Regions from separate parts of the Shewanella sp. 3_MG-2023 genome, predicted to be linked through region 4. Evidence: predicted binding sites of a transcription regulator. Region 4 holds the regulator's gene; each other region holds the start of a gene.

Region 1 (4,277 bases), on a different contig from region 4:
TAAACTTAATGGTCGCCAACGTTTCGGTATCAACGTTTTTAAAGTAAAAGAAGTATTACAGTGTCCGCCACTGACAAAGTTACCCCGTTTAAGCCCAATGATTAAAGGCATTGCTCACATTCGGGGCTCGACTATTTCAGTGATTGATTTAAGTGCGGCAACCGGTGGCCGTCCGTTGGCATCGACTGAAAATTGCTTCATCATTATTGCTGAGTATAACCGCAGTATTCAGGGCTTTTTGGTTAGCTCAGTAGAGCGCATTATTAATATGAATTGGGAATCAATTATGCCACCGCCACAAGGGGCTGGGCGCAACTCTTATTTAACTGCAGTAACCGAAATCGAAGGTGAATTGGTTGAGATTTTAGATGTTGAAAAAATTCTTGATGAAATATCACCAGTAAAAACGGAATTAAGCCAAGCTGCCAGTGATGCTATTACCATTGATAAAGAGCAGCATTACCATATTATGGTGATTGATGACTCTGCAGTTGCTCGTAAGCAAATTATCCGTTCATTATCGTCATTGAACCTGCAAATTGACACCGCTATTGATGGTAAAGATGCCTTAGAGAAATTAAAAGCGATTGCCACTGAGATGGATAATGTTGCCGATGAAATTCCACTGATTATTTCAGACATTGAAATGCCAGAAATGGATGGCTATACCTTAACGGCGGAAATTCGCGACGATCCAAAACTTAAAGATATTAAAGTGGTGCTGCATACTTCATTAAGTGGCGTGTTTAATCAGGCCATGGTTGAAAAGGTCGGCGCAAACGACTTTATCGCTAAGTTTAATCCCGATGAGTTAGCGTCAGCGGTCAACAAACATCTCATTTTATAATAATTCAATCGAAAACCTAGGGCTGATGATTCACCATAGGTTGTAGATTTCACGTTTGTTACCAAGCGCTCGGTAACCAAACAAAGCGGCGGCTTTAGATTGCAAACAATGTAAAGCGCCTCTTTAAAATAGGATGTAAAAGTGCCGAACAAATCACTTGCTGAAGCAGAATATAATCAGTTTAAGCTTTTTTTAGAGCAACACAGTGGCATTGTATTAGGTGACAACAAGCAATATTTAGTAAAAAGTCGCTTAGCGCCTTTAATGGGCAAGCATGATTTGCCCTCATTATCGGAAGTGGTTAAGCGCTCAATGAAGCCAATGGAGCGGCATTTACGGGCGGAAGTGATTGACGCTATGACCACAAATGAAACTCTGTGGTTTAGAGACAAATACCCGTTTGAATTACTTCATGATGCTTTATTACCTGAATATAGCCGCTTAGGTCGGCCGTTAAAAATATGGTCAGCCGCTTGCTCGTCAGGGCAGGAGCCCTATTCATTGGCAATGACTATTTTAGAGTATCAGCAGCGTAAGCCGGGGGCATTGCCTGGTAGCGCGACGATCCAAGCCACCGATTTATCACCTTCAATGCTAGCGCGTTGTAAAAAGGCCGAATATGACAGCTTAGCCTTAGCCCGTGGGCTATCAGATGAGCGAAAGCGACAATTTTTTGATCCAATGCCGTCAGGTCATATGAAAGTGAAAGATAATGTTCAGCGGTTAGTGAATTTTAGAAGTCATAACCTGCTTGAAAGTTATAGCTTATTGGGTAAGTTCGATATTATCTTTTGTCGTAATGTGTTGATTTATTTTTCTCCAGAGGCAAAAGCTAAAATTTTGCGGCAATTTGCTGCCGCCCTTAATCCCAATGGGATTTTATTTTTAGGGGCGTCAGAATCTATCTCAGGCTTATCTGATGAATTTACGATGGTGCGTTGTAACCCAGGGATTTACTATCAAAAGAAAAATATATTGTAAGTTTATGAATTAATATGTTTTTAGTTAATAAAATGCCGACTTACGTCGGCATTTTTCATTTTTATCCTTTCTCATCTTAAAACCGCAATATTTTGGCATAAGGTTTGCTTTGTTAGTGACAGTTAGCTGATGGAGGCAATTTTATGGCGATTAATTTTGAAAATGGTTTAGGGGTACATCAATACTCGTTGGGCATACGTGCTCAAAGGGCTGAAGTGCTATCTAGTAATATCGCCAATGCCAATACCCCGGGTTACAAAGCCCGTGATGTAGACTTTGCCTCTGCCATGAATAGCGCCCGCTCTCATCAGCAAGGGCTGCAAATGAGTCAAACAACTGACAAGCACTTTGACCTTAAAGCGTTAAGCCAAGAGCATGTGCAGTTTCGGGTGCCAAATCAGCCAGACACAGGTGACGGTAATACGGTGGATATGCAAGAAGAGCAATCTGCATTTATGCAAAACTCTTTGGAATATCAAATGTCACTGGGCTTTCTTGAAAGTAAGTTTTCTGGCATGCGTAAAGCCATTAGAGGTGATTAATTATGAGTCTTTTTAATATTTTTAATGTGTCAGGTTCGGGTATGTCTGCGCAATCGGTGCGCTTAAATACCACCGCCAGTAATATTGCTAATGCCAACACAGTATCAAGCAGTGTCGGTGAGACCTATAGAGCTCGTCATCCTATTTTTGAGGCTGAAATGGCCAAAGCCAGTCATCAGCAAAATAGTTCTCATAGTGTCAGTGTTAAAGGCGTTGTAGAAAGCGATAAACCGTTATTAAAAGAATTCTCACCTAATCATCCAATGGCTGATAACGATGGGTTTATTTATAAACCCAATGTCAATGTGATGGAAGAAATGGCCGATATGATTTCTGCTTCTCGGTCATATCAAATGAATGTTCAAGTGGCTGATGCCGCCAAATCAATGTTGCAGCAAACGCTTCGTATGGGTAAGTAATATGAATTTAGTTGGAGGTAAACAATGAGCCTCGTTAATCCTTACAGTAGTCAGTCATTACCGCAGTTGCAGACGTCTACCACGGCTTCCACCGTCTCCACTAATTCAGTGGCGACAAACTCACAAACTACACAGGTATCAGACAGTAGCTTTTTAGATAGCCTAACTGCTGCGCAATCAGCTAGCACCACCGAAACTGGTGAAGCTAAAAGCCAAGAGCTAACCCAATCGGATTTCTTTGCGCTTTTGAGTCAACAGCTGTCAATGCAGGACCCGTTTAAACCTGTTGAAAACGATCAGATGATCGCACAAATGGCGTCCTTCGCGACCGTTGATGGTATTGCCAACTTAAATGCTGAAATTTTGAATTTGAACAGTGTGATGAGCTCAAGTCAGGCATTACAAGCCTCGGGCTTAGTGGGGCAAAAGGTGCTCATTCCATCAGATATTGGCCATGTCTCAGAAGAAAACCCAGTCATTAACGGTGTCATTAGTACGCCACAGCCAATCGATACCATTACCGTCACCATTGAAGACGAGTCAGGCCAAGTGGTTAAAACCTTTGAGGTTGATGGCTCTGCAGGCGGCAACATTGATGTCAGCTGGGATGGCCTTGATAAAGATGGCGAACCCGTAGAAGAAGGCATGTATGCCATTAAAGCTAACGGTAAAGTTGATGGCAACGCCGAAGATTTAGCGGTTTCAACTTATGCCCATGTCACTAGTGTGTCTTTAGGCAGTGTCGCCAGCGGTCCGATCCTTAACCTCAGAGGCCTAGGTGGTATTCAATTGTCTGATGTACTGGCAGTGGCAGAAAGTTAATAACACAAACAATAATAAGCTGCCAGAAATCTGGCAGCCACACAGAACCTAATTTAAAGCGCTAAGAGGTGATTTATGTCGTTTAATATTGCATTGAGTGGTATCGCAGCTGCTCAAAAAGATCTCAACACCACGGCTAATAACATTGCCAACGTCAATACCATTGGTTTTAAAGAGTCTCGCGCTGAATTTGCCGATGTTTATGCTAATTCAATTTTTTCAAATGGTAATACCGCAGTGGGCGGCGGCGCAACCACAACTCACGTAGCGCAACAGTTTCAGCAAGGTAGCTTACTGTTTACCAACAACTCCTTAGATATGGCTATTAGTGGCGGTGGTTTCTTTGTTACTTCATCTGAAGCGGGCAGCCAAGATCATGCATTCACCCGTGCAGGTGCATTTAAAGTAAACTCAGAAAGTTTTATGACAGATTCAGCCGGTAACTATTTACAGGGTTTCCCTGTGGATGATAAAGGTAATTCGACCTCGGTCAGTTTAACCACCACTCAACCGATTAAAATCCCCGATACTGCAGGTAGCCCTGTGAAAACTGGTAATGTGGGTTTTCAAATGAACCTCAATGTTGGTGATGAAGAACTTGATCCCGCAAAGTTTGATCCAGAAGACCCTGATACATTTAATAACTCAACCTCAGTGACGATTTAT
Region 2 (4,277 bases), on a different contig from region 4:
AAGCTTCTTCTGGCATAAATGATTCCATCACGCTGTTGTTATTATTGTGTTAACTAAGTTTCAGCTTAGTTTTTGATTTTGCGATCATTAACCCATAGGTTACCGACTTAAGCGTAATAATCTATAGCTGAACTGCCACTCATGGCATGTTTTGTGACTATCTCAAGTTCTTGTGCTGAAATTTCATCCAAAAGCCTGTCATTACTAGCACTCGACTCATCATAATCAGCGTTTTTCTGCTGTTCGCCGTCTTGAGAAACATGACTGTCAGCCAATTGCAGCCCTTCTTCTGCTAGCATTTCCCGAAGCCGCGGAATAGCTTGCTCCAATAGGTCTCGGGTTTGTGTCTGCGCCACTTGAAATTGCACTTGGGTTTGATCGCCATTAACTTGAACTCTGACCACCATATGGCCAAGCTCTGCCGGATCTAATCGAATTTCCGCATGTTGAATGCCCTGTCCTACCATCGTCATGAGTTGTTGCTTCATCACAGGGGCGAACTTTTGGATCATCTCCTGCATTTGCCCTACCGACTCAGATCCTTGGCGTAACGATAATTGAAATTGCGGCACGTCACTTTTATGCACTGACGTTAAGCTACTTTGATTTTGTATCGCCTTGAGATCCACAGATTCTGCATCAAGAGTAAACTCACCAGCGCTAAGGGCAATGGCATTATTTGCTAGGGCATTACTACTAGGACTATTGGCAGAGGAAGGAATAGCAGACTTATCCATGGATACCGAGAACTCAGCTTTACTCAGGTTAACCCCAGATTCCTTTGAGGTTATTTTGCCTTCAATACTGTCAGGATCGCCTAAAGTTTTGTTTGCATCAACTAAGCCTTTGTTTACATCAACTAGGTTTTTGTTTACATCAACAGCAGCGCTATTGTTATCCATTATGTTTTTATGAATTGAACTAAAGCCACTGCTAAGTGCAAGGGCTGGTTTTTCAGCATTATCTATGGCGCTGGTTGTTGCTAACTCAATCAAAGGGAGTAAGGCTCCACCTTGGATGGGAGTTTGCTGGTTAAAGTCAGTGATCAGCTGATTTAACTCCTTGACTGATAATGCTGACAACTCAGCTGCAGACATTGCACTAAATTCAGATAAATTTTGTAGTTGCTCAGCTGAATAGTCACTTAAAAATTCTGTAGTTGAATCGGCCTCAATAGCCAGCGGCAATATGTTGCCACCTGTTGGTTGGCTATTGGTTTCAAAATTTTCTGCTAAGTCAATTTGAGCAAAGATTAAAGCAATATCGGTTTCTGCAGCAATATGCTCTTGTGAGGCATTGTCATCCACCAGATTGATATCTGTGTTATTTTCAGAAGCTTGCTCAGTGCTACCCTGTATCTCATCAGTTTGAGAAACTTGATTAAGCGCCGACAAAAAAGATGAGCTATCAGTACCTTGCGGCGTCTCTCCCGTTGGGGAATTCGCTATTTTATTGCTATTTCCAAGTAAAATATTACTCACTTGCTGCATAACAAACTCCGAGTTAATAACACCGAAAACCTATTGGTGCTATAAAATTATGAAAGTCACATTGCTGACGCTTTTATTATTAATAACGAACCAAGCAATAAGAGTGCCAGAATAAAAATTAATTAGGCTAAAAACGGATAAGGGAATTTAACGCGGGGTTTTACGAATAAACTGCTGCATCGCAAATTCATCTGAGGCTTTTTGCTCTTGTTTATTGGCTATTTGCTGAGCTTTTTGATCATTTTTAGCTAACAACAATTCAACCGCTTTACGCTTTTGTTGCTTTTGCTGCCAATTAACTTGTCGATGTTGGGTCTGATTTTGTGCTTCTTTAACGGTATTAACTTGCTGCACTAGTGCTTGGTCAATTTGCTTAATAAATTCATGAAAAGAATGATATTCACTGGCACTTAGCGTTTTGCCTTGATTTTCATTCATTTGCTTCATGTACTCGAGACGATAATTATTTAACGCCTCTAATTGCCCCTCACATTTTTGTAGTTCTAATTGTGCAGATTTAAGCTGTAAAGCCGCCTGTTCTTCTGCTTCTTTATTGAGTTTAAGCACTGTGATTAATGGATCAGCCCGGCGCATTATTTACACTGAGCAGCAATCTGCCCAACCATGGTTTGACTGTTATCAAAGGAAATAACATCTTTAAATCCTTGGCGTAAAAATGCATTCATCGCTGGTTGTAACCGAATAGCGTTATCAATGCGTGGATCGCTGCCTTGGGAATAAGCCCCAATTGAAATTAAGTCTCTGTTTTGCTGATAAAGTGAATACATCTGTTTAACCAGACGCATGGACTCTAAATGCTCAGCGCTAATCACCATAGGTGCGACGCGGCTAATGGACTGCTCAATATCAATCGCGGGGTAATGGCCAGAATCTGCCAGCGTTCTTGATAACACAATATGACCATCTAAAATCGCCCGTGACGCATCGGCAATGGGATCTTGTTGATCATCACCTTCGGTAAGCACGGTATAAAATGCGGTAATCGAACCTTGACCTGGGCCGCCGTTACCTGCCCGTTCGACCAAGCGGGGTAATTTAGCAAACACCGATGGCGGATAACCTTTGGTCGCCGGAGGCTCACCCACTGCCAAGGCTACTTCACGCTGGGCTTGGGCGTAACGGGTTAAACTGTCCATCAATAACAATACGTTATAGCCAAGGTCTCTAAAATACTCCGCAATACGTGTTGAGGTTTCACAGGCGCGTAATCGCATCAATGGTGAAGTATCAGCAGGTGCTGCGACCACCACAGATCTGGCTCGGCCTTCTGGGCCTAAAATCTCTTCAATAAACTCTTTTACTTCACGGCCACGTTCACCCACCAGCCCCACCACAATAATGTCAGCAGTGGTGCCGCGAGTCATCATGCCTAACAGCACACTTTTACCCACACCAGAGCCGGCAAACAGGCCCATCCGCTGGCCTTTACCTACGGTCAACATGGCATTAATGGCTCTAACCCCCACATCTAATGGTTCGGTAATCGCGCGGCGCGATAAAGGGTTAATGGGCGGCGCATGGCGCGAGGCATGTTGCTCAGTATTTAATGGTCCAAGGCCATCAAGGGGTAAACCACTACCGTCTAAAACTCTACCAAGTAAACTTAAGCCGACATTTAACCCTGACTGCTCACCTAAAGGCTGCACTCTTGCTCCCGGTAACACCCCTCTTAATTCATCTACGGGCATGAGATAAAGTAATTCATCATCAAATCCAACGACTTCAGCCACTAGCTCACCGGCCATGGTTTCGATAGAGCATAAACTGCCAACAGGGGCTCTACAGCCGGTAGCTTCGAGGGTTAAGCCAACAACCCTAACCAGCTGACCACTGGCCACAGGCCGAATGGGGGTGACTTTATTACTATGGAGTTTAAATTTATTTAGTAACTGATGTTGGCGATTTAGCATCATCTACCTCATCAACAAGGTGTAAACCCTCTTCATGTACGACAGAAGAAACATTGTCATCAGTGAGTTGATCCCGCTTTGCTCCCACCACCTTAAGGCTACATTCGCTAGCATCCTCGGCAATGCTAGTGGTGTAGTGACTTGAATCTGACTTAATCGTTTGCACATTGGCCTGAATCGCTGCGACCTGTTGCTGCAAGCCACTAAGAGCTTGACTCATACGCGCTTCAACTCGTAAGTCGACACTGGAGCGCTCGCTGTGAATGATGCAGTCACCGTTTTTAAGAGATGGATCAGCTTCAATTTCCCAACGATTCTTAGCTAATTGCGCTTCACTGTATAATTGATTAACAAGTGCAGCATCATCTGGGCTAAACCTCAGAGTGACTTGTTGTTTTTTAATCGGTAACGAATCTACCCCTTGACGCAGTACAGATAAAATATGTTCAGGATGAGTTTGTAATTCATTACCGACGATGGATTTGGTCAGATTAATGGATAGCTGTAATAGCTCAGCTTCAATTTCAGCATCAAGCACTAATAAGGGTTGCTCAAATTGCTCAACTAAGCCAGATAAACGCTCAAGCATCTCATTAGCTTTGGCTAAACCCACTTCATAACCTTGTTGTTCTCCTTGGCTAAAGCCTTCAGCGTGACCTTGCTCTAAACCTTCAAGCCGACCTTGCTCCGTGCCTTTCGCTAGCCCATCAAGCTGGCCTTGCTCAAAACCTTCTTGTTCAGCTTCAACTCGAATTTGCTCTATTTCAGCCATGGTAGGCGGTAAAAGGGGCTTGTCTTCAGCAACAGGCTGGGAATTTTGACGTCCTAGTTGGCCAAATAAATTTGAGCCAGTGTC
Region 3 (4,277 bases), on a different contig from region 4:
ATATTCTGGCGATGCCACTAATAAGAACTGACACTTCATTAATGGTCTTGCAACCATACCTAATGGTAGCTGCTCAGACATAGTCAAAAGTAAATCTAAACCTTCACTAACCACATCGACTTTATGATCCAGTAAGCTAACTTGTAGCTCAAGCTCTGGATGTCGTGCCATAAACTCAGGTAATGCAGGAATAATATGCATGGTACCAAAAGACTGAGAAATACCGACTTTAAGTACACCACGGGTGGCATCATTTAGATTATGCACACTAGCAACGGCCTGCTCTGCATCACGTAATAACTCCTCACCTTGTATGTAAAGCAAGTTACCCGCTTCAGTTAAACTTAAACTACGTGTAGTACGTTGGATGAGTTGAACCCCAAGTTTATGTTCAAGATCAGCAACCTGAGTACTTACTTTGGACTTAGATATACTCAACCTTCTGGCAGCGGCACTGAAGCTCCCGGCTCTAGCAACATGAGTAAAAATAGCAATAGGTTCTAATAGTTCTAACATTGGAGTCGCCTTAAGCTGTTTACGACATTAAAAATATTTTTTGAGTTCCAAGTAATGTCGCTTATTACAGACAATGCTGCATAAACGCCACCTACTTTATATGGTTCTTTAAACGTTGCGCCACTCACCCAAAAAAAAATTAAATTTCGATAGTCCATTATCATGAATAGCCAACCAAAACTAAAACAACAAGTTAATTGGTTAACGCCATACAGTTTTATAGTTTTAGGAGTATACCAAAAATTGCATAAATGGCTCTATATTTATAATATACAATTTTTTTATCAGAACAAATCTACGATAAACTGTAATATTAATGACATTTTCTCAACTTGAACGGTGGCAATTAGACAAAAACGACTAGCTCGGCTAGCATATCTCGCTACAAAGTAGCGCAAATAACAGATAGTTAACTAGAGCTTGATTGGCGGGTGAAGTTTTTGATTGGTAATTTAAGCAGGAATGGTTTAACCAAAAAGCCCCTGCACAAGGTACAGGGGAAGGTCAGGTGCATTTTGACAATGCTAGAACTTACAAGGTTACCGCTACTCAGTATCTGAGAATGTCGCTAATTCATAAGAAGATAGCTGTGGGATGGATTGACGTAATTCACTTTCAAGCACCATTAACTGCTCAAAGTTACCGCAGACTTTTTTGGCTTTAGCTTCTATGGCCTCTGATTGCTCAGAAATCTGCAATTCAACATCTTCACCGATTCTTTCCATTTTGCTTGAAAAGGCAGTCATTTTTTCATCAAAGCTTCCGCCTTCTGAAGACATCATTTCAGCCCCTAGCGCCATCATAAAACTGCCCATGGAGTTTTTAATCATTTGCTCCATTTCTTGTTCAAACTCTTCATTAAATGCTTCTTCTAACGAAGACTCTGTCGCGCCAAGATAAAACTTATCCCCTTGTTGATATGCTGCTTGGTCAACACGGCTTTGAATTCCAGCTAAAAGCTCATCCAATTTAGCCGCGGTGGCATCGCCAAAAATAGGGGTTAATGCCATGCTCACTGCATCTGTTGCCAAAATAACAGCATCATCAACTAAATCAATTACCTCTGGGATCTGTTTAGATACTTGCTCCGAATAATCAGCTAACAAAGCTGCTTGCTTATCATTTAGTGCAACTTGGTTGCCATCAATATATAACTTTCCAAGTTCGACTCGGTAAACCTCAGCGCCTTTTTCGCTAAAGGATAATTTTTGTGGCTCAACGGTAACATCATAGTTTAAGGTCACGTTGCATTGATTATCTTCAAGGGACATTTTGGCCACCGCAGGCGTCATAGCCCCTGCGGTAAAAATTAAACCAGTTAGTGCAATACTTTTAAATAAACCTTGGGTATTCATTAGCTCTATCCTTGCTGTTAATCGTTATGTAGATAATCAATGGGGCGAGTGGCTAAACTGCTCACTAAGCTACTGCCAACGTTTTGATATCTAGTTTCAATGTTAATTAGACTGATACCAAGTTATTGCACAGGCTGTGCCAAAAACATAAATAAGCTTTTTATCAATAACTTAAAGCAGATAATAACTAATAGGTTTAGCTTTTAGATTTGGATTTATATTAACTATGTGTGAAATAAGCCAAATGTTGGTAATTTTCATCATCGCTATTATATGGGTAGATTTAAGAATAGATGATTTTCAAACTCGTGGATGAGGATACTAAAAAGACAATGGATGATTTCAAGCTTAACATTTGAAAATGGGCATAAAAAACTTGCCCAGCAACATAAGCGAGTTTAAAAAATTGAGCGACCTAATGATTGTGATAAATGCTCAAGCATGCGAGTGCCTGCCAGTGAGTTGCCATTTTGATCAAGTTCAGGCGACCATACGCAAATAGACATGTCCCCAGGGATCACCGCAATAATGCCGCCGCCAACACCACTTTTACCTGGCATACCAACCCGATAAGCAAACTCACCTGCGCCATCATATAAACCTGAGGTAGCAAGCAGTGCATTTAGCTGTCTGGTTTGTACTGGGGTAACGATTTGATCCCCTGCTAGGCTTTTACCGCGATTGGCGAGATAAAACATCGCTTTTGATAAGTCAGCGCAATTCATTTTTAATGAGCAGTAATGAAAATAGCTCTTTAATACTGTATCAACATCGCCGTTAAAATTACCAAATGACTTCATTAAATAGGCAATAGAGGCATTACGGGCACTAAACTGAAATTCTGAATTAGCCACCACTTTATCAAAAAGTATGTGAGGGTTTTCGCTCAGGTTTCTAACCACTTCAAGCAAGTGATGCTTAGGTGCACCAAGGCGCGCTTGAATTAAATCTGCTATCACTAATGCACCAGCATTAATAAATGGATTTCTTGGAATGCCTCGTTCAAGCTCAACTTGAACCAATGAGTTAAACGACTGACCTGAAGGCTCTTTACCTACCCTGCTCCAAAGTTCATCTTCGGAGTACAAACTTAGCGCTAAAGTAAGGCTGAATACTTTGGAGATAGATTGAATGGAAAACGGCTCAAGATAATCCCCAGCGCCAATGGTGTGACCATCTGCGCCAGTGACTGCTATTGCTATTTTGTTTGGATCTACGTCAGCCAATGCTGGAATATAATCTGCGACTTTCCCTAAACCAATAAGTGGCCGAACCTTGTCGACCACTTCATCAAGCAATATTTGCTCAGGCATTAGCTATATTAGCCCCACCAGATGTCGTACAGTGCACTAACTTCAAGTTGTGGCACTTTTTTCGCTTCCCAGAAGGCTTTAACAGCAGCAACATCTTCTTCGGTACATTTACCGATCTCTTGTGTTGCAATAATGCCTTCCCACATTTTATGACCGCCGCCATGGAAACCTAGCTTACGAGGTTCAATGACTTGTTCAATGAACTCATCAACAGCTTTATCAATATCTGCTTCAGAAATTGACTCATCAAAAGTCCAGTTGATATCAAAACCAAATTCTTGGAATTCATCAACGCGTAGTTTCTTACGTAAACGGCGAGTTCGGGTCTTAGCCATGGTTATTTCCTAGTTAGTTGATTAAATAGCTTATTTTAACAATATTTTATTATAATTATGCAATACGTTCGAACATTATGTCCCAAACGCCATGACCTAAACGATGGCCGCGGGCTTCGAACTTAGTTAGCGGGCGATGATCTGGACGTTCAACTACAGTATTGGTTGCTGATTGGTTTTTATAACCTTCAGCCACAGACATCACTTCTAACATGTGCTCGCTGTAGTTTTCCCAATCTGTTGCCATATGGAAAACACCGCCAATCTTAAGCTTACGACGAATTAATTGCGCAAATTCAGCTTGCACAATACGGCGTTTGTGATGACGTTTTTTGTGCCAAGGATCTGGGAAAAATAATTGTACTCGGGCAAGTGAGCCATCAGCAATGCTGTTTTCAAGCACTTCCATCGCGTCATGATGATAAACACGTAAATTAGTAATTTCGGCTTCACCGGCATCAACTAAACATGCGCCAACACCTGGTTTATGTACTTCGATACCAATGTAGTTTAACTCAGGAGCCGCTTTAGCCATTTCAACTAAAGATGCACCCATACCAAAACCAATTTCTAATACGGTATCAGCATCACGCTTAAACACTTCAGCTAAATTAATCGCTTCTGGTGTGTAATCTAAACCCATTGCAGGCCAATGTGCTTCAATTGCGTTTGCTTGGCCTTTGGTTAAACGGCCTTCTCTTAATACAAAACTTCTGATTTTACGAATATATTTGCCATCTTCGTTAAATTCAGCGGTG
Region 4 (4,277 bases):
TCTCTATGGCGGGCGCTGACTTTGTGCTTAGAGTTGTTGAAACGTTTAGCGAGCTGATCGGCAATATAAACCGAACGGTGCTGACCGCCAGTACAACCAATGGCAATGGTCAGGTAGCTGCGGTTATTACGCTCTAAATGTGGCATCCAAGTGTCAAAAAGGTTTTCAATTTGCCAGATAAACTTATTCACCAAAGGCTGTCGCTCTAAGAACTCTTGCACGGGCGCATCTAGGCCTGTGTAGGGCCTTAACTCAAGCTCCCAGTGCGGATTCGGTAAAAAGCGCACATCAAACATAAAGTCTGCTTCAGCCGGCATGCCATGCTTAAAGCCAAATGACTCAAAATGTACCACTAATTCTTTATCAACACTGCCTAGCAAGATTTGCCGAACATGATCGCTCAATTCGTAGATATTAGTTTGCGAGGTGTCGATATAGTGATCAACCATTTTGGCTATGGGTTCGAGTAACCGCCCCTCAAGCTTAATGGCTTCTTGTAACGAAATTTGATTCTTAGACAGTGGGTGTAATCGGCGGGTCTCACTAAAACGCTTCAGTAACACTTTATCGTTGGCGTTTAAAAAGAAACTGGTAATGCTGGTATCGTCAGACAGTAAAGCAATTTGCTCTTTGAGTACTTTGCCTTGCTCTTCGATATTACGCACATCGACGCTAATGGCGACAAGCTCGTTACTATCTTTAAGCTGTTCAAGCAGGCTGCCAATCAGTGGCAGTGGCAGGTTATCAACACAGTAATAACCTAAATCTTCAAGCACTCTCAGTGCGACTGATTTTCCTGAACCTGAACGTCCCGATACGATGACAAGTTTCATGCAGTAATAACCTGATAAAGTTCTGTAGCGTCATGACTCTTTCGAAGTCGTTTAAGTATCAATTTATCACTGAGTTTCTCTGCCATGCTAGATAATGTGCTTAGGTGTTGCTGGCACTGATCTGCAGGTACAAGAAGCGCAAATAAAATATCTACAGGTTGCTTGTCTATGGCATCAAAGGCGATTGGCTCTTCGCATTTGATTAAAATAGCAATGGGTTCTTCGATATTATCTAAGCGCCCATGTGGAATTGCTATGCCATTTCCTATACCTGTACTGCCCATTTTTTCACGCGCTATTAGACTTTCAAAAATAGCCTGTGAAGAAAGGGTTGGGTACTGGGCAGCCATTAAATTGCTGATTAATTCCAGTACCTTTTTCTTACTGCCCGGAGTGGCACAGGTAGTGCACGCCGGCTGCAGGATGGTACGAAGTTCCATCGTTAATGCTTAGTGAGTTTCTCTTTATGTTTAATTACCTGACGGTCTAGCTTATCTATCAGGGCGTCTATTGCCACATACATATCAGCGTTACGCGATACAGCAAACACTTCACCGCCTTTTAGGTGCAGTTTGGCTTCGGCAATCTGTTGTAGCTTTTGAACATCGAGCACAACGTGAACATTATTGATCTGTTCGAAGTGTCGTTCAAGCTTTGAAAATTTTGTTTGCACGTATTCCCGTAAAGATTGAGTTATTTCAATATGGTTTCCAGTCAGGTTAATTTGCATAGGTCATCCTCCAATAACAAAAGTTATAAGCTTTTGCGTTGGTTTGAGGGAGGGATGAGCATTGCCTCTCGATATTTGGCTATCGTACGTCGAGCAACGTTAATCCCTTGTTCAGCCAATAGTGTCGCCATTTTACTATCACTAAGAGGCTTTTTCGGGTTTTCTGCAGCTACGAGCTTTTTAATAAATGCGCGAATTGCTGTAGAAGAGCATTCTCCACCATCATCGGTACTTACATGGCTTGAGAAAAAATATTTAAGTTCAAAAAGTCCACGGGGGGTATGCATGTATTTTTGGGTCGTGACCCGTGAAATGGTCGACTCGTGCATTTCAACCGCTTCAGCAATATCATTGAGCACCATCGGCTTCATGGCTTCTTCACCGAACTCAAAGAAACCTTGCTGAAATTGTACGATACAGTTAGCCACTTTTAGTAAGGTTTCATTACGGCTATCGATGCTTTTGATAAACCATTTAGCTTCTTGTAAATGACCACGAATAAATTGGCTGTCAGCTTGGCTTGAACCGCCTTTGGCCATAGCTGCATATTGCTGATTAACGCCAATTTTAGGCATGTTATCGGGATTTAGCTCGACCACCCAGCGACCATTCTTTTTAAGTACAGTAACATCAGGAATGACGTACTCATCTTTAATGGGGGTAATTTGCAAGCCTGGACGTGGATTGAGCGTTTGAATAAATTCAATGGCTTCACGTAAATCATCTTCTTTAAGCTTGGTTTTACGCATCAGTAACCTAAAGTCACGACCGGCGATTAAATCAAGATGATCTTTAATCAGTAACTTAACATTATCTATGCAAGGAATTTCATTAGGGTATTGGCCTAATTGAATTAATAGACACTCACTTAAATCTCGCGCTGCAATGCCGACGGGATCGAAGTGTTGTACCCGTTTAAGTACAGCTTCAACTTCATCGAGTTCGATATCGTCAGTGCCTAAGGATTGCAAAATGTCTTCAACGCTCTGGGTGAGGTAACCGCGCTCATCAATGGCATCAATAATGGCGGTTGCAATCACTAAGTCATTTTCAGAAAAGGGAGTGAGGTTTTTTTGCCATTCAAGATGCTCATACAAGCCTTCACTGGTTTCGCCTTGAAACGGCATATCATTACCGCTCGATACTGCGCCAGAGCCAGAAGTCGGCGAGGCGGTATACACCTCATCCCATGTGGTATCCATAGGGAGTTCTTCAGGCATAGAATCTTTAGTGAGCGATTCAGTGGTATCAACCGTTGAGGTGTCTTTTTCTATGGTGACTTGGCTATTATCACTAAAATCGGTGTCAGTTTGCAGGGCGTTTTCTTTTACGGGCTCTTTGGCTTTAGTGAATTCGTCTTCAAGCTCTAATAGCGGGTTTGAATCAAGTGCTTGTTGAATTTCTTGCTGTAGCTCCAATGAGGAAAGTTGCAATAAGCGAATCGCTTGTTGCAACTGTGGGGTCATGGTTAAGTGTTGACCCATTTTGAGTTGGAGTGAGGCTTTCATGTACCGCTTGTCCCTAATTGAATTACATCATCGCGACGAACAGTGTGGGCGCTAGTTTATGATCCTAGAAAAATAGACTAGATTAAGGTTTGTTGTTGGCCGCGAATGCCATACTAAAAACTGAATAGTGCTAACTATAGCTTGAATTGTTCACCTAAGTATACCGACCTAACTTGCTGATTGACTAAGATCTCAGCAGGTGTTCCTTCAGCAATCAAGTTTCCGTGACTCACAATATATGCTCGCTCACACACATCAAGTGTTTCACGGACATTATGGTCGGTAATTAGCACCCCTAAACCACGGCTTTTAAGTTGTTGAATAATTTTCTTGATGTCGATTACTGAGATAGGATCTACCCCTGCAAAAGGTTCATCTAATAAAATAAACTTAGGATTTGCCGCTAATGCGCGTGCAATTTCAACTCGGCGACGCTCGCCTCCCGATAACGCCATACCTTGGCTATCACGGATATGAGTTATGTTAAATTCTTCTAATAAATGTTCCAGTTCTTCAATGCGCTGCTCATTTGATAAGCTTTTGCGAGTTTGAAGCACTGCCATTATATTATCGTGTACTGTGAGCTTACGAAAAATACTGGCTTCTTGAGGTAAGTAGCCAATGCCTTTTCGGGCGCGCAAATGCATTGGATCTGCGGTTAAATCATCTTCATCGATCAGAATGCGGCCCTTATCACTTTTGACTAGGCCTACGACCATATAAAAGGTGGTGGTTTTACCCGCGCCATTAGGGCCAAGTAAGCCAACAATTTGGCCGGTTTTTACCGTCAGGCTGACATCTTTTACTACCTGGCGACTTTTATAACTCTTAGCGAGATTTTCAGCGGTTAACGTAATTTGGGTCATTAGTCATTTTGCTCAGCTGCTGGGGCTGACAATGTCGCCTGCGCCTCAGCGTTAAGTGATTCAGTTACTTCGGGTGTTTCAGTTGAGTTCACAGCCTCTACAGCAGATAAATTGTTGTTTTCAATTATAGCTGGTGGCGTATCATCACCGGGTTTAGCGCTGTCTGGTAAATGTGGTTGCTCATCTTTTTTCTTTTCAGAATCAATCAAGTCTGGGTGACTTTCTGGTTGAAAAATAGTGATAACCCGATCTTCACCAGTACCGGTGCTTTCAGCAATTAACTGCTGCTTTTCAATGTTGTAGCTAATTAGGTTACCAGTAACCTGGCTGCCAGCTTGGT

Evidence for each region. The regulator sigma-54, encoded in region 4, starts transcription at its own class of promoters, with help from an activator protein. The targets are predictions, from matches to a motif close to GTTGGCACGNNNNTNGNNT.
Region 1: a site for sigma-54 is predicted at 1,920-1,938, ahead of flgB (flagellar basal body rod protein FlgB). Genes of this name have one in related genera too.
Region 2: a site for sigma-54 is predicted at 1,583-1,601, ahead of Q4591_RS05140 (flagellar hook-length control protein FliK). Genes of this name have one in related genera too.
Region 3: a site for sigma-54 is predicted at 1,997-2,015, ahead of Q4591_RS14860 (YggN family protein). Genes of this name have one in related genera too.

What each region holds. Positions count from the first base shown of each region.
Region 1 covers NZ_JAUOSH010000006.1:120,163-124,439, reverse strand. The annotation lists gene Q4591_RS05280 (chemotaxis protein CheV) at 1-847, shown strand, start outside; gene Q4591_RS05275 (protein-glutamate O-methyltransferase CheR) at 989-1,828, shown strand; gene flgB (flagellar basal body rod protein FlgB) at 1,972-2,370, shown strand; gene flgC (flagellar basal body rod protein FlgC) at 2,373-2,789, shown strand; gene flgD (flagellar hook assembly protein FlgD) at 2,814-3,611, shown strand; gene flgE (flagellar hook protein FlgE) at 3,687-4,277, shown strand, end outside.
Region 2 covers NZ_JAUOSH010000006.1:94,512-98,788, forward strand. The annotation lists gene fliL (flagellar basal body-associated protein FliL) at 1-16, opposite strand, end outside; gene Q4591_RS05140 (flagellar hook-length control protein FliK) at 108-1,490, opposite strand; gene fliJ (flagellar export protein FliJ) at 1,638-2,084, opposite strand; gene fliI (flagellar protein export ATPase FliI) at 2,084-3,421, opposite strand; gene fliH (flagellar assembly protein FliH) at 3,390-4,277, opposite strand, start outside.
Region 3 covers NZ_JAUOSH010000026.1:57,924-62,200, forward strand. The annotation lists gene Q4591_RS14855 (LysR family transcriptional regulator) at 1-516, opposite strand, end outside; gene Q4591_RS14860 (YggN family protein) at 1,062-1,871, opposite strand; gene glsB (glutaminase B) at 2,270-3,184, opposite strand; gene Q4591_RS14870 (50S ribosome-binding protein YggL) at 3,193-3,519, opposite strand; gene trmB (tRNA (guanosine(46)-N7)-methyltransferase TrmB) at 3,575-4,277, opposite strand, start outside.
Region 4 covers NZ_JAUOSH010000027.1:53,555-57,831, reverse strand. The annotation lists gene rapZ (RNase adapter RapZ) at 1-833, opposite strand, end outside; gene ptsN (PTS IIA-like nitrogen regulatory protein PtsN) at 830-1,273, opposite strand; gene hpf (ribosome hibernation promoting factor) at 1,276-1,563, opposite strand; gene Q4591_RS15225 (RNA polymerase factor sigma-54) at 1,587-3,071, opposite strand; gene lptB (LPS export ABC transporter ATP-binding protein) at 3,206-3,937, opposite strand; gene lptA (lipopolysaccharide transport periplasmic protein LptA) at 3,937-4,277, opposite strand, start outside.